Regions from separate parts of the Faecalibacterium sp. genome, predicted to be linked through region 2. Evidence: predicted binding sites of a transcription regulator. Region 2 holds the regulator's gene; each other region holds the start of a gene.

What was found. Region 2 encodes Rex, which represses fermentation and respiration genes when NADH is low (regulators of the CRP and FNR family bind a similar motif). Its sites were predicted from a motif close to ATTGTTAANNNNTTAACAAT; they were not measured.
Region 1: the regulator Rex is predicted to act here: its motif matches at 1,792-1,811, upstream of ACT8X9_RS09735 (butyryl-CoA:acetate CoA-transferase).
Region 3: the regulator Rex is predicted to act here: its motif matches at 2,804-2,823, upstream of fucO (lactaldehyde reductase).

What each region holds. Positions count from the first base shown of each region.
Region 1 covers NZ_DAWCVJ010000060.1:72-5,576, forward strand. Annotated here, with positions in the region: partial or broken gene ACT8X9_RS09725 (acetyl-CoA C-acyltransferase) at 1-885, opposite strand, end outside; gene coaD (pantetheine-phosphate adenylyltransferase) at 977-1,480, opposite strand; gene ACT8X9_RS09735 (butyryl-CoA:acetate CoA-transferase) at 1,998-3,344, shown strand; gene ACT8X9_RS09740 (AI-2E family transporter) at 3,393-4,670, shown strand; gene ACT8X9_RS09745 (radical SAM protein) at 4,762-5,505, opposite strand, start outside.
Region 2 covers NZ_DAWCVJ010000001.1:15,149-20,653, reverse strand. Annotated here, with positions in the region: gene ACT8X9_RS00095 (ClpP family protease) at 90-776, opposite strand; gene ACT8X9_RS00090 (redox-sensing transcriptional repressor Rex) at 1,045-1,686, shown strand; gene ACT8X9_RS00085 (thymidine kinase) at 1,765-2,367, shown strand; gene ACT8X9_RS00080 (ABC transporter substrate-binding protein) at 2,849-4,219, shown strand; gene ACT8X9_RS00075 (carbohydrate ABC transporter permease) at 4,427-5,353, shown strand; gene ACT8X9_RS00070 (carbohydrate ABC transporter permease) at 5,365-5,505, shown strand, end outside.
Region 3 covers NZ_DAWCVJ010000004.1:52,492-57,996, forward strand. Annotated here, with positions in the region: gene ACT8X9_RS01555 (alanine/glycine:cation symporter family protein) at 115-1,512, shown strand; gene ACT8X9_RS01560 (hypothetical protein) at 1,713-2,657, shown strand; gene fucO (lactaldehyde reductase) at 2,895-4,043, shown strand; gene ACT8X9_RS01570 (putative ABC transporter permease) at 4,336-5,505, shown strand, end outside.

The sequences.
Region 1 (5,505 bases), on a different contig from region 2:
GCCTGCCAGAGCACCTGCGACCCAAGTAGCCAGAGGCTTGATGCCCAGCTCCTTAGCCTTCTCCTCACTCATGACGACCAGAGCAGCAGCGCCATCGTTGATAGCGGAAGAGTTGCCAGCGGTCACGATGCCGTCCTTGGTGAAGGCGGGCTTCAGGGTGCCCAGCTTCTCGACCGGGGTCAGACGGGGGCCTTCATCGGTATCGAACACGGTGTCGCCCTTCTTGCCCTTGATGACGACAGGAACGATCTCGTCCTTGAATGCGCCGTCCTTGATGGCCTTGTCAGCCTTGATCTGGCTGTTGTAGGAGAACTCATCCAGCTGCTCACGGGTGATGGGGCTGTAGCCGTACTTCTTCTGATAGGTCTCGTTGCTGCAGACATTCTCAGCGGTCATGCCCATGTGCTTGTTGAAGCCGCAGGCATCCCACAGTGCATCGTTGACCATGGTATCGACCAGCTCGCTCTTGCCCATGGGAGAACCCATGCGGTAGCCGTAGCGGGCCTTCTGCAGGGCAAAGGGAGCCATATCCATGTTCTCCATGCCGCCTGCGACCACGATGTCAGCATCGCCAGCCTCGATCATCTGAGCAGCCATGTTGACGCAGTTCAGACCAGAGCCGCAGACCACGTTGACGGTGACAGCGGGGGTCTCAATGGGCAGGCCAGCCTTCAGGGAAGCCTGACGGGCGACGTTCTGGCCCAGACCAGCCTGAATGACGCAGCCCATGTAAACATGATCGACCTGCTCAGGTTTCACGTTTGCACGGTTCAGAGCTTCCTTGATGACGATGGAGCCAAGCTCAGCAGCAGGGACGTTTGCCAGAGTGCCGCCAAACTTACCAATAGCGGTACGGCAGGCAGATGCGATAACAATTTTTTTCATGTTAATAGCCTCCTGAAATGTGTATATTTACGGGGTTTTCGTAAAACGATCTATCAAAAGGCCCGAGAGCCTTTTTGCATGATAAAAGGGATCAGATAGTCTTTCCTTCCGCCCGAAGCTGCTCCACTTTCGCGTGGATGGCCGCTTCTACGTTGGGCGTCACGAACTTGGAGATGTTGCTGCCGTAGCGGGCAGCCTCCTTGACGATGGTGGAGGAAAGGTAGCTCCACTTGATGCTGGTGGCGAGGAACATGGTCTCGATACCGGGCATCAGTGCGTGGTTGGTCTGCGCCAGCTGGATCTCGTTTTCGAAATCCGTCACAGCCCGCAGGCCCCGCACCATCACCGAGGCGTGGCGCTTCTTGGCGAACTCCACGGTCAAGCCGTCAAAGCTCTCCACCGTCACGTTCGGGATGTCCTTGCAGCACTCCTGCAGCAGCGCCACCCGCTCCTCTACGGTGAACAGGGGGTTCTTCGCGCTGTTGATGAGCACTGCCACGATGAGGTGGTCGTTGATCTTCGCTGCCCGCTTGATGATGTCGAGATGTCCTCTCGTGACCGGGTCAAAGGACCCGGGGTAAACTGCTGTTGCCATCGGTATGGTCTCCTTTATCGCCGCGCTTTGGAAAAGCGCAATTTGGTGTTGCCATGATAGCACTTTTCAGTTCCCGCTTCAAGTATCGAGGCATATGCCCCTCGCAACATCGTTAATTTTTAGTCAATTAACGTCGCACTGGGGCGCTTTGTCTTGGTACACATTAAGTAAACCATATTGTCAAAATTTTATCAAGTCTTTTTTCAAAAAAATTTGTTTTTGTCGTACCAAATTATCCCCACAAATTGCTAAGATTTTTAGTCATCTTGTCCGTAGGGCTATTTTTTACGAAAGGGGGCTTGATTCTGTTCTTTGTTAATGTTATAACTAAGTTGAGCAGGTCTGCCTCTGCCGGAGGCACCCGTCCTGCTGTTTCCAAGGATACCGCCGGGATGTGATAAGCCGGTGTCAAAACTGGAAACGAACGGTAAATTTCCGGCAAAGATCTTTGTTCCGCAGGAATGTAAATGGTAAATTTACAATTCTTTTATGTTATTATAGGAGAGGATGGTTTATAATGGATTTTAAGGAAATGTACGCGCAGAAAAAGATGACCGCCGAGCAGGCTGCCGCGCTGGTCAAGAGCGGCGACTGGGTGGACTACGGCTGGTGTGTCAACACTCCTGTGGCCGTGGACGCCGCCCTTGCAAAGCGCCTGCCGGAGCTGGAGAATGTCAACTTCCGCGGCGGCATCCTGATGTGGGTGCCCGAGATCTTCCAGATCGACGATCCTGCTGCCCACATGACCTGGAACAGCTGGCATATGGGCGGCATCGAGCGCAAGGCCATCGCACAGGGCTTTTCGTTCTACTCCCCCATCCGGTATTCTGAGCTTCCCCGCTATTACCGCGAAAGCCCCGATCCGCTGGATGTCGCCGTCTTTCAGGTGACGCCGATGGATGAGCACGGCTACTTCAACTTCGGCCCCAGCGCTTCTCATCTGGGCGCTGTCTGCGAGAAGGCCAAGAAGATCGTCGTCGAAGTCAACACCAATATGCCCCGCTGCCTCGGCGGCATGGAGAACTGCGTCCACATCTCCCGGGTCACCGGCATCGTGGAGGGCAGCAACCCGCCCATTGGCCAGATGGCCGCTGCCGGCCCCGCTTCTGAGGTCGATCTGAAGGTCGCCAATCTCGTCGTGCCCCAGATCCCCAATGGTGCCTGCCTGCAGCTGGGCATCGGCGGTATGCCCAATGCCATCGGCAGCCTCATCGCCCAGAGCGACCTGAAGGACCTCGGCGTCCACACGGAGATGTACGTCGATGCCTTTGTGGACATCGCCAAGGCCGGCAAGATCACCGGCGCACACAAGCAGCTGGACAAGGGCCGTCAGGTCTACGCCTTCGGTGCCGGCACCCAGAAGATGTACGACTACCTCAACAACAATCCCGAGTGTATGTCCGCCCCCGTCGATTACACCAACGACATCCGCAGCATCTCCGCACTGGACAACTTTATCTCCATCAACAATGCGGTGGACATCGACCTGTTTGGTCAGGTGAACGCGGAGAGCGCCGGTATCAAGCACATCTCCGGTGCAGGCGGCCAGCTGGACTTCGTGCTGGGTGCCTACCTCTCCAAGGGCGGCAAGAGCTTCATCTGCCTTTCCTCCACCTTCTTTAATAAAAAGACCGGCCAGCTGGAGAGCCGCATCCGTCCCACGCTGGAAAATGGCAGCATCATCACCGACACCCGCGCCAACCTGCATTATCTCTGCACCGAGTACGGCTGCGTCAACCTCAAGGGCCTGACCACTTGGGAGAAGGCTGAGGCCCTCATCAACGTGGCACACCCCGACTTCCGTGAGCAGCTCATCAAAGAAGCCGAGAAGATGCACATCTGGCGCCGCAGCAACAAAATCTAAACATCGCCGTATCGGCTCCTGCCGTCTGCGGCAGGAATGGAGTCTCACATGATGGACAAAAAACCGCACATCAAGCCCTACATCTACGGAATGTTGGCGGGCTTTGGTGCGATAAGCCTGAGCATCCTCTTTTTCTTCTTCATCTACCGCTTCGACGGCTTCGGCGATGCCGTCTCCACCATGACCGGCATCCTGATGCCCTTCATCTATGGTGCGGTCATCGCCTACCTGCTCAAGCCGGTGTGCAACACCATCGAGAGCTTTCTGCACCGCATCTTCCCCCAGAAGATGCACGGTCTGGCCAATATGCTGGCCATCGCGGCCACTCTGCTCTTCGGCATTCTGGTGGTCTACGCGCTGGTGATGATGGTGGTGCCGCAGGTCATCTCCAGCGTCACCTCCCTCTATTACACGGCCCAGACCAGCATCACCCGCTTCATGCGGTGGATCAACACGCAGGACGTCTTTCTGGACAATGCGACCCTGATGGGCTACTTCAACGACGCTTACGATGCCATCACGAGCAATCTGGCCTCTCTGCGCACCACCCTGCTGCCCTCCCTCCAGAACCTGCAGGGCATCCTGAGCAGCGTGGGCGTGGGCGTCATAAACGTGGTGACGTGGTTCAAGAACCTGCTCATCGGCCTCATCGTCGCGGTCTACCTGCTGGCCAGCCGCAAAAAACTTGTCAAGCAGGCCAAGATGATCCTTTACAGCATCTTCAAGCCCCGCTGGGCGCAGCTCATTCAGGAAGAAGTCCTTTACGCAGACCGGATGTTCGGCGGCTTCATCAACGGCAAGATTCTGGACTCTGCCATCATTGGCGTGCTCTGCTACTTTGCCTGCATCGTCTTCAAGTTCCCCAGCGCTCTGCTGGTGTCCGTCATCATCGGCGTCACCAACGTCATCCCCTTCTTCGGCCCCTTCATCGGTGCGGTCCCCGCCACCCTGCTCATCCTCATCCAGAGTCCCATCAAGGCCCTCTGGTTCGTGCTCTTCGTTCTGGTGCTCCAGCAGCTGGACGGCAATGTCATCGGCCCGAAGATCTTGGGCAACACCACCGGACTTTCCAGCTTCTGGGTGCTCTTCTCCATCCTGCTGTTTGGCGGGCTGTGGGGCTTCGTGGGCATGATCGTAGGCGTGCCGCTGTTTGCCGTCATCTACGACATCATCAAGAAGCTGGTGTTCCATGGCCTCCGCCGCAACGGCCAGCTCGGGCAGGTAGAAACCTACCATGAAGAGTTCGGCGACCCGGATGACCCGGCTCCCGCCCCTGCCGAGGCAGAGAGCGAGACCGAGATCGTCATCGACTCCGGCGAAGAATAACAAGAACAAGCCCCCATCCTCCCGGCTGCCTCAGCCGGTGAAGATGGGGGCTTTTCTGCGCATTTTTATTCCAGTGGAAAGACCGATAAAGTCATTTCGCGGTGGTGGGTCTCCAGTCCTTGTAGTTCTCGTACCGGCTCTCCCGGAGCGTGACGTGAGACCAGATCTCGTCGGCCACAGGCTGCCAGTCTGCCGCATAGGCCGCACACTTGTCACAGAGGTGGTCTACGGTCTCGGGGGACTGCAGATCCGTGCTGTGGGCACCGGTGTCGTGGACCATCTTCCGCAGCAGCTCGGGATTTTCCAGCATCGGACAGGGCCGCAGGTGATTTTTATTGAAAGGCTGCCCATTGTGATAGGCCATGAAGAGGGGGCTGCGGAGGATGTCGAGGATGCTGCTGTCGTGGATGTTGGCGTTCGAGTAGTGGATGAAGACGCAGGGTTCGGCGTCGCCCGCCGAGTTGATGTGGAAGTAGTTGCGCCCGCCTGCGATGCAGCCGCCCACGAACTCGCCGTCGTTCTGGAAGTCCATCGGGTAGAACGGGATGTCGCTCTTCTCCGAGCGGAGATACCGGATGCGCTCCAGCATATACTTGCGCTGGGCCGGGGTGGGCATCAGTTCGGGCGCAGCCTCGTTGCCCACCGGCATGTAATGGAAGTAGAAGCCGAAATGCGCGCCCTTATCGCAGAGCATCCGCATGAAGTGGTCGCTGGTGACGGCCTCAAGGTTGTCCCTCGTGTAGCAGATGGATGTCCCGGAGAGGATGCCGTGGGCCTTCAGCAGGTCCATCGCGTGCATGACAGCGGCATAGTGCCCCTCGCCCCGCCGGGCATC
Region 2 (5,505 bases):
GCGCCCGAGGCGGCTCTGTCGGTGACGATGGAAGAATCCCGATACGATTCGATTCTTTCATTGTACCACGGGAAAAGTCAAATGGCAATTTATTTCCCCTCGATTTCTCGGTAGAGCCACGCCAGCGCATCCGACAGCCCGCCCAGCTCGTCGATGAGCTTTTCCCGCACGGCTTTCCGGCCGTCCAGCACGGTACCCACATCCATGACCAGCTCGCCGGTGCGCATCATCAGCTCGGTGTACCGCTTTTCCGAGATGCCGCTGTGGGCCGCGACAAAGCCGGTGATCCGCTCCTGCATCTGCTCGAACCAGCGCATGGTCTGGGGCACGCCCAAGATCATCCCCGAGTGGCGGACGGGGTGGACCGTCATGGTGGCGGTGGGCACGATGAAACTCCGCTGGGCGCTGACGGCCAGCGGGATGCCGATGGAGTGGCCTCCGCCCAGCACCACCGCCGCACTGGGCTTCGAGATGCTGGCGATGAGTTCGGCCAGCGCAAGCCCTGCCTCCACATCTCCGCCCACGGTGTTGAGCAGCACCAGCAGCCCCTCGATGGCAGGGTCTTCCTGCACAGCCACCAGCTGGGGGATGACGTGCTCATACTTGGTGGTCTTCTGGCCCTGCGGGGCTTCCACATGGCCCTCCACCTGCCCGATGACAGTCAGACAGTGGATGGCGTGAGCGCCCCGGGTGCGGTAGATGCTGCCCATGTCCTCGATCTGCTCTTTTTCCAATCGCTGCTGCTCCACGGGGATATTTTTCTCTTCCTGTGCCATTCTCTGCGCCCTCCTTTTTGCTTCATTTCAGCTTGTCCGGCATTCCTGTCGGTTATGCTTCGGCAAAGATTTCTTTGCTTTTGCAAAAAATTGCGCCAAAGGATTTGACATTCTCGCTTCACGATGTATACTTTATACTAGAGATAAGATTGTCAAATAAGTATCATTATTGTACGGAAAAGTACACATCTATTCCTTGCCGGAGCGCCCTGCCGCTGCGCACCTCTCCCCCGGCGATCCTGCGGACAAAAAGAAAGGAGAACTCCCTATGAATACTCCCGGCAAAGCTTCCCTGCCCGTCATCAAGCGTCTGCCCAAATATTATCGCTACCTGCGCACCCTGAAAAACGACGGCATCACCAGCATCTCGTCCCGCGAGCTGGCCGCCCAGATGGGCACCACCGCCTCGCAGGTGCGGCAGGACTTCAACTGCATCGGCGATGTGAATGGCCGTCAAGGCATCGGCTATTCGGTAGAGAACCTGCTGAACATCCTTGAGGACCTGCTCTTCGGCAACGGTGACCGTCTGCCCACCATCCTCATCGGCTGCGGCCGTCTGGGCAAGGCCGTGAGCCGCTTTATCACCACCGACACCAACGGCTATAAGCTCATCGCCGCCTTCGACAACGCCCCCGACGAGGTTGGCAAGGAGATCAACGGCATCCAGATCCTCCACATCGATGAGCTGGAGACGTTCTGCGCCGAGCATCACCCCGAGGTGGCCGTCCTCTGTCTGCCCCGCAGCGGCGCAGAGGAGATCAGTGGCCGTCTGGTGGCGCTGGGGATCCAGGGCTTCTGGAACTTCTCCCACTACGACCTGTCGGTGTCCTACCCCGATGTCGTCGTGGAGAACGTCCATCTCGGCGACAGCCTGATGAGCCTCGGCTACCGGCTGCGCAATCAGGACTGAGCCATCTTACTGCAAAATGCCGACCCTCTCCGTCAGGCTCTGGCTGGGAGGGTCCTTTCATGAGGAGAATTTTTCGACATGGCAAAGCTTTATTTCCGTTACGGCGCAATGAACAGCGGCAAGAGCACCGCGCTGATGCAGGTGGCCCACAACTATGAGGAGCAGGGGATGCGGGTGTTCATCCTCAAACCGAAGGTGGACACCAAGGGCAGCGGCGACCTCGTGAGCCGTCTGGGCGTCCGCCGCCCCGCCGACCTGCTGGTGCCGCCGGATATGGACCTCGTGGAGGCCGTCCGGGCCGCCAGCAGCGAGGGCAAGCCTCTGGCCTGCGTGCTCTGCGACGAGAGCCAGTTCTTTACCGCCGCACAGGCCGAGCAGCTGTTCATGGTGACGGTGGATCTGAACATCCCGGTCATCTGCTACGGCCTGCGCTCCGACTTCTCCCTCAAGGGCTTCCCCGGCTCCACCCGTCTGCTGGAGCTGGCCCATACCATCGAGGAGATGAAGACCATCTGCGCCTGCGGCCGCAAGGCCACCTGCAACTGCCGCAAGGTCAACGGCCGCTTCGTCTTTGAGGGCGAGCAGGTGGCCATCGACCTTCAGAACGACGTCCAGTACGTCAGCATGTGCCCCCAGTGCTATTTCCGGGAGCGCCGCGCTTTCTATGCCGCCCGCCGATGATCGTTTTCCCTGATTTCATGCCGTCCGCACGCCGGGCGGCATTTTTTGTATCTTTTCTTCATCCGTGATATATCAGCCAAGGCCCGATTCGCACGTTTTTTGCGCTATTGATATATCAGTTCATGGCCGGAAGTTTTTGTCATCGTCGCTTTTGATGTATACAACGTCCATTCGGCAAAATATGACTTGGTTACAAAATTCTTGCAAATCCGGCCATTCTTTCCCTGTTGCATCCCAGTTTTCTATGCAAATCGTTGAAGTATACAAGTTGCACAGTTTTTGGCCTCAAGTTTATTCATTATGGCAATGACGTCAAAACCGTGCAAAAAATAAGCGCAATATTTGTTCGTTTTCCGCCGCTATCCCTACAATTTGCATCTTTCTTTTTCTTCTTGCCTTTGGTATCATATTTGTATACAACGGATGCTTTGCAGAGGCGTCCGTGCAAGCAGTTGTTTTTTACATTAGGAGGAGAACGAAAATGAGCAAGGCAATTTCTCGTCGTGACTTTCTGAAGGTCTCCGGCGCTGTGGGCGCTGCCGGCCTTCTGGCCGCATGCGGCGGCTCTGGCAACGCTGGCTCTACCGCCACTTCCACTGCTGCTTCCGCAGCATCCGTGGCCGGCCTGTCTTCTGACCCCGTCACCCTGACCATGAGCTGGTGGGGCGGCGAGTCTCGTCACAACGCCTATCAGGAGGCCATCAAGGCTTTCATGGCCAAGAACAGCACCATCACCATCAACCCCACCTTCGCTGCATGGTCCGGCTGGGAGGATACCATGTCCACCAAGTTCGCAGGCGGCGTCGCTGAGGATGTCTGCCAGATCAACTGGAACTGGCTGTACAACTATTCTAAGAGCGGCCAGACCTTCATCGACCTGAACAGCGTCACGGATTACCTCGACCTGACCCAGTGGGATGAGGCCAAGCTGGCTGCCTGCAATGTGGCAAATGCTCAGCAGTGCGTGCCCGTCTCCATGACTGGCCGTATCTTCTACTGGAACAAGACCACCTTCGACAAGGCCGGCATCTCCTACCCCACTACTCTGGACGAGCTGATGGCTGCCGGCAAGACCTTCCAGGAGAAGCTGGGCGATGACTACTATCCCCTGCATCTGGGCGCATACGACCGTATGATCCTGATGGTCTTCTACCTCGAGTCCAAGTACGGCAAGGACTGGGCAGATCCCACCACCTCCACCCTGAACTACGACGCTGACCAGATCGCCGAGGGCATCGACTTCATCAAGAGCCTCGTCGAGGGCCACGTCATCATGAGCCTGCCCACCTACTACGGCTCCAACGGCGATAACGCTGCTCACCAGTCCAACGAGTGGATTACCGGCAAGCTGGCTGGCTGCTTCGAGTGGGACTCCTCCGCTACCAAGTACGCTGACGCTCTGGACGAAGAGAACAAGGCTGGCTTCACCGTCGGCGACGAGATCAAGTTCGGCGATTACAACGGCGGCTTCTCCAAGGTCTCCATGGGTCTGGCCATCACCAAGACCTGCGCACACCCCGCAGAAGCAGCTACCCTCATCAACTTCCTGCTGAACGAGGAAGAGGGCGCTTCCATCATGGGTTCTGAGTGCGGCATCCCCGCTTCCAAGGCTGGTCTGGCTGCTGCTCAGGCTGCCGGCGCTGTCAAGGAGCTGGTCGCTGAGGCAAACGGCAAGGTCATGGCCTTCGTTTCCAACCAGCTCGACCCCCTGTTCGAGTCCAACGACCTGAAGGCTACCGGCACCGGCGTCTATCAGGAGGTCTTCGACTCTCTGGATTACGACAACGTCTCCGGCGCTGATCTGGTCGATACCCTGCTGGACGGCATGGACGCAGTCGGCTATACCGTCTAATTTCCGCCTCACAGACCTCTCGCGGCCCGCGCACGCGCGGTGTTCGTACGGGCCGCACCGCATAAAAGGGTCTTGCAAGGGGGCATCCTTTCCACCTACGGACGGATGCCCCTTTTTCGCAAGACAGCGATGACATTTTTTTGACAAAAGTATGTCCAAATGATTGCGGTGCACGAGAGATTATCCTTATAAAAGGAGGATTCCCGGATGAAAGAAAGCAAAGCGCCCTCTATCGGGCGTACCCCGGCCCAGAAGTTCATTGACAAATGGCAGGGCCTGTTCTATCTGATCCCTTGGATCATCGGCTTCGTCGTCTTCAAAGCCATCCCGTTCGGCCAGTCTCTGTACTACAGCTTTACGGATATGGACTTCTTCAACGGCATCCATCAGTACGGCATCATGAACTATGTGGACGCCTTCTCCACCCCCAAGATCACCAAGGCGCTCATCACCACCTTCAAGTACAGCTTCATCACGGTGCCCCTGAAGCTGGTGTTCGCACTGTTCATCGCCTACATCCTGAACTTCAAGATCGCCTGCGTGAACCTGTTCCGCACCGTCTACTACATCCCTTCCATCCTCGGCGGCTCTGTTGCCATCGCCGTGCTGTGGAAGGCTGTCTTCCGCGATGACGGTCTGGTCAACACTCTGATCCGTATCCTGACCTTCGGTCATTTTCAGGGTCCCTCTTGGCTGAGTGACCCCAGCTACGCACTGTGGATCATCTGCTTCCTGCGTATCTGGCAGTTCGGCTCCGCCATGGTGCTGTTCCTCGCCGCCCTGAAGGGCGTGCCCGCCGACCTGTACGAGGCTGCCACCATCGACGGCGCAGGCAAGTGGCGTCAGTTCTTCTCCATCACCGTTCCGATGATCACTCCCATTATCTTCTACAATCTGGTCACTCAGATCTGCCAGGCTTTCCAGGAGTTCAATGGCCCGTTCATCATCACCAACGGCGGTCCCCGCGGTTCCACCACCCTCATCTCCATTCTGGTCTACAACTACGCATTCAAGTCCAACCAGATGGGCATGGCTTCCGCACTGGCATGGATCATGTTCGTTATCGTCTGCATCCTGACGATCATCGCCTTCACCAGCCAGAAGAAGTGGGTCTACTACTCGGATGAAAGGTAAGGTGTGACAGTATGGGAATGAAAGCTTCTAACGCCATTGCGACGTTTTTCAAGTACTTTGTCCTGATCCTGGTGGGCCTCATCATGATCTATCCCCTGCTGTGGATGATCAGCGCCACCTTTAAGGACAACAGCGAGATCTTTGCAGGCATC
Region 3 (5,505 bases), on a different contig from region 2:
AGAGCGTGTGGAATGAGATAAAATATCTTTCGTTGTGTTAAAATCAGGAAGCCGTTTTCGTAAGCATTGCACACTGCTTACAAAAACAGCTTCCAAAGAAAGGCGTAAACTATCATGCTCGAAACCATCACAGCCGTCAATCAGGCGGTCAACAGCTTCATTTGGGGCATCCCGGCGATGGTCTGCATCATCGGCGTGGGCCTGCTGCTCAGCGTGCGGACCGGCTTTTTGCAGATCCGGAAATTCCCCTATGCCATCCGCACCACCATCGGACGCATCTTCCGCAGGAAGGACGCCTCCGACGGCGCAATGACGCCGTTTCAGGCGGTCTGCACCGCGCTGGCTGCGACCGTCGGCACCGGCAACATCGCCGGCGTGGCGGGCGCGATCGCCATCGGCGGGCCGGGCGCGGTGTTCTGGATGTGGTGCTCGGCTCTGCTGGGGATGTGCACCAAGTTCGCCGAGGTGACGCTGGCGGTGCACTTCCGCGAGCGGAACAAGAACGGTGAGCTTGTGGGCGGCCCCATGTACTATATCAAGAACGGCCTCGGCAGCCGGTGGCAGTTCCTCGCGGTCCTCTACTCCCTGTTCGGCGTGCTGACCGTCTTCGGCACCGGCAACGCCACGCAGGTGAACACCATCGTCACCGCCATCGACTCAGCCCTGCTGGCCACCGGCAGCGGCCTGAACGGCATCCTGCCCACCCTCAACCTCATCGTGGGCGTCGTGGTGGCCATGATGGTGGCAATGGTGCTGCTGGGCGGCGTCAAGCGCATCGGCAGCGTCACCGAGAAGCTGGTGCCCTTTATGGCGCTGTTCTACATTGTACTGGCGCTGGGCGTCGTGGCGCTCAACTACCGCCGCTTCCCGGCGGTCCTTGCCTCCATCGTCGGCGGTGCATTCGACCCGCAGGCCGTCACCGGCGGTGCCATCGGCAGCGTCTTTCTCAGTATGCAGAAGGGCGTCTCCCGCGGCATCTTCTCCAACGAGGCCGGCCTCGGCACAGGCTCCATCGCCCACGCCTGCGCCGACACCCACAAGCCGGTCAAGCAGGGAATGTTCGGCATCTTCGAGGTCTTTGCCGATACCATCGTCATCTGCACCCTGACCGCCATGGTCATCCTGTGCAGCGGTGTGCCGGTGGGCTACGGCAGCGCGGCAGGCGCGGAGCTGACCATCTCCGGCTTCACGGCCACCTACGGCGGCTGGTCGTCCATCTTCACGGCGGTGGCGCTCTGCTGCTTCGCGTTCTCCACCATCATCGGCTGGGGCCTGTACGGCTCCCGGTGCATCGAGTTCCTGTTCCACACCGACAAGGTGGTCGGGCCGTTCCTCGTGGTCTACTCCTTCGTGTCCATTCTGGGCGCGACAGTGGACCTCGGGCTGCTGTGGAGCATCGCCGACACCTTCAACGGCCTGATGAGCATCCCGAACCTCATCGCCCTGCTTCTGCTCTCCGGCACGGTGGCAAAGCTCACGAAGGAGTTCTTCGCAGGCGAAGGGGCAAAGTGAAAAACTTATAAAGTGTAGAACCCCCACATGGCTGATGCTACGTGGGGGATTTTTGCGTAGAAAAGCTGAAATCTGTATAGATGGAGAGGCAATCATATTGATAAGCAGATTTTATAGTGCTATAATTTATTTAAAGAGGCAGACCATATGAGGTTGCGGCAGAAAAGTACGAATAGCGTTCCGGAAAAGGAGGAAGCGTTATGAAAAAGAAACTTGCAGCTCTTTTGTCTACGGCGGTGTTGCTGTGCGGATGTCTTGGACTTTCGGCGATGGCGGCGAAGCCGAATGTGGAACTTATGACATTACAGGTTATATGGGGGAATAATTGTGCATATTCACCAACCGTGTATTTCAGAAACAATACAGCGAAAGATATTAAATATACAGAATGGTATGCCACGGCATATAATCGTGTAGGGGATGCGATACCAGAAATTGCCACACAGGTATTAACCGCGGTAGGTCCCAATGAGCCTTTTCAGGTGTATGAAGATAACAACAATAACTTGAACACTCTATATGGGGTTGCAAAAGATTTTCCGTTTAAATATTATAAAGAAACGGGGTACTATGTTTCTATTGGAAGTAATGATGAACTGAAAAATGTTTTTCGAGATGTCAATGGGAATTTCTTTGTTCAGGCTAAACAGGGAGATATATACAGTGCTACATATCTGACGGAAGATGAAATCCAAAATGCGATGGTAGATACATATTGCAGATTTGATGGAGTTGGCTGGTACAGTAATGTTATTTCTTATATTCAAGTGGATAAAGTGGTGGTCACTTATATGGATGGCACGAAGGAAACAATTTATCATCCGAACTCTAAGTATCAAGGCATGACTCTCCAAAACCCGCCTTTTTATCAGCAGCTTGCCCAGTATCAGGCTGTCTACAACTACCAAGACTATCTTACCTACAATCCTGACCTCGCTGCCCTTTATGGTGCTGACCAGAAAAAACTGTTTGACCACTTTGTGACCAGCGGCATGAAAGAAGGCCGTCGCGGAAGCAGCGGATTTGACCTGAACACCTATAAAGCAAATAACCCCGAGCTTGTGGCCATGTTTGGAGATGATAATGTGAAGTACTACGAGCATTATATTGCAAATGGCAAGGCAGAGGGCCGCATAGCGGCATAAAATCCATATATCTCTGACAATGAATCCCCGGCACGGTCTGAATCGTGCTGGGGATTTTGTGTTGCGGATATTTTGCCTGATTTGGGCAATTTCTCTGCAAAAATATAAAAAAGTATAAAAATTTCATGAAAATCATAAGAAATGACATTGAAAATGTTTTAACAAAGTGGTAAAGTAGAAGCAAAGAGAGTCGTGCCCGCCGCCCGGCGGGACGCAAAATTGGGAGGTTTATTACCAATGGCTGATCGTATCGTTCTGAACACCATTTCCTACCATGGCCACGGCGCCATCGAGAACATCGTGCCCGAGCTGACGGCCCGCGGCTACAAGAAGGCTTTCGTCTGCTCCGACCCCGACCTCATCAAGTTCGGCGTCACCAAGAAGGTCACGGACCTGCTGGATGCTGCAAACTTCGCCTACGCCGTCTACAGCGAGATCAAGCCCAACCCCACCATTGCCAATGTGCAGGACGGCGTGGCCGCCTTCAAGGCTGCTGAGGCAGACAGCATCGTGACCATCGGCGGCGGTTCTTCGATGGACACCGCAAAGGCCATCGGCATCATCATCAACAACCCCGAGTTTGCCGATGTCCGCTCTCTGGAGGGCGTTGCTCCCACCAAGAAGCACGCGGTCTTCACCATCGCAGTGCCCACCACTGCCGGTACTGCAGCTGAAGTCACCATCAACTACGTCATCACCGACGTGGAGAAGAAGCGCAAGTTCGTCTGCGTCGATACCAACGATATTCCGGAGATCGCCGTCGTCGATCCCGATATGATGTCCTCTATGCCCAAGGGCCTGACCGCCGCCACCGGTATGGACGCTCTGACCCACGCCATCGAGGGCTACATCACCAAGGGCCACTGCGTCATCTCCGATATGTTCCATCTCGAGGCCATCAAGCTCATCAGCGAGAACCTGCGCGGTGCTGTCCAGAACACCCCCGAGGGCCGCGAGGGCATGGCGCTGGGCCAGTACATCGCCGGCATGGGCTTCTCCAACGTGGGTCTGGGCATCGTCCACTCCATGGCACACGGTCTGTCCGCTCTGTACGACACCCCCCACGGCGTGGCCTGCGCTATCCTGCTGCCCGTCGGTCTGGAGTACAACAAGACCGTCGCCGGTGAGCGTTACCGCGCCGTCGGCAAGGCGATGGGCGTTGTGGGCATCGACGAGATGAACGACGCCGAGGCAGCAGATGCCACCATCGCCGCCGTCAAGCAGCTGTCTGCGGATGTGGGCATCCCCACAAATCTCCACGGCATCCTGAAGGAGAAGGACATCCAGTTCCTCGCCGAGTCCGCTTATGCCGACGCCTGCCGTCCCGGCAACCCCCGCGACACCAGCGTGGAGGAGATCGTGGAGCTGTACAAGAGCCAGCTGTAAGCTGCGCCTGAGCGCTTTACCCTTATAAAATATAGGCCGCTGCTAAGTACAACCTCTCAGTCTCGCTGTCGCTCGACAGCTCCCCTTGTAGGGGAGCCTCTGGCGAAGAGATGAGGCTTTCCGCCCTGCCAAGGCCTCCCCTCGATAGGGGAGGTGGCTGCGCCAAAGGCGCAGACGGAGAGGTTGTCTTTCAGCGGCCTTTTTGCGTGAAAATTCTGCCTTCCTCTTGCACGGGAAGCAAAAACTGCGTACAATATCCCTGTAACCATTCATATGGGAAAGGAAACACGCAATGGAGCTGAATTTTTATACCCTCTGCGTCATTTATCTGGTCTATTCATTCCTCGGCTGGGTGGCCGAAACGGTGGCAGCGACGGTGAAAGGACGTGCCTTCGTCAACCGTGGCGTGGCGTCCGGCCCGTTCTGCTTCGTCTACGGCACGGCGGCTGTGCTGATGGCCGTGGGCTTCGCCGACCTGCGTTCGGCCCCGCTGGCCCTCTTTCTCGGCTGTGCGGCGGACGCCACGGTAGTGGAGTGGGTGACGGCCAAGCTGCTGGAGCGGGTGCACCGCCGCCGCTGGTGGGACTACTCGGACAAGAAGTTCAATCTGGACGGCTATGTCTGCCTGCAATATTCGGTGCTCTGGGGCCTGCTGGGCATGGCCAGCGTCCTATGGGGCAACGGCCTGCTGCTGCGCCTCTGCGCCCTTCTGCCGGGGTGGCTGCTGCATGTGGGCGTCTGGGTCATGATGACGGTGGCCGTCCTCGACCAGCTGGGTACGGCGCTGGCCGTCAACCAGTACGCCGCCAGCCACCCGAAGTTGGAACAGTTCAACCTTGAGCTGGAAAAGCACTCGGACAAGCTGCGCCAGCGGCTCATCGCCCATGTGGAAAAGCGTATCCAGAAGGCCTATCCGACTGCTGTCCGGCCCGAGCCGACGGTGCAGGCCGAGAAGGCCCTGAGCTTCGGCGACCTCGTCTGGCTCTTCGTCATCGGCGCGTTCCTCGGCGATGTGGTGGAGACGCTCTTCTGCCGGGTGACGGCGGGGGTCTGGATGAGCCGCTCGAGCCTTGTGTGGGGTCCCTTCAGCGTGGTGTGGGGGCTGGCGCTGGTCATGGCGGCTGTCCTGCTGCGGGGCAGCGAGAAGCGGAGCGACCGCTCCATCTTCCTCTTCGGCTTTGTGCTGGGCGGCGCGTATGAGTATCTTTGCAGCGCCGTGGGCGAGCTGCTCTTCGGCGTCATCTTTTGGGATTACAGCGGCTTCAAGTTCAATCTGGGAGGCCGTGTCAACCTGCTCTACTGCTTTTTCTGGGGCATCGCGGCGGTGGTCTGGATTCGGTACGGCTACCCCCTCATCGCAAAGCTGATGGCAAAGCTCAAAAAGCATATCCTGCCGTGGATGACGGTGGTGCTGACGGTGTTCATGGCCGTGAACATGGGGCTTTCCGGTCTGGCGCTGGCC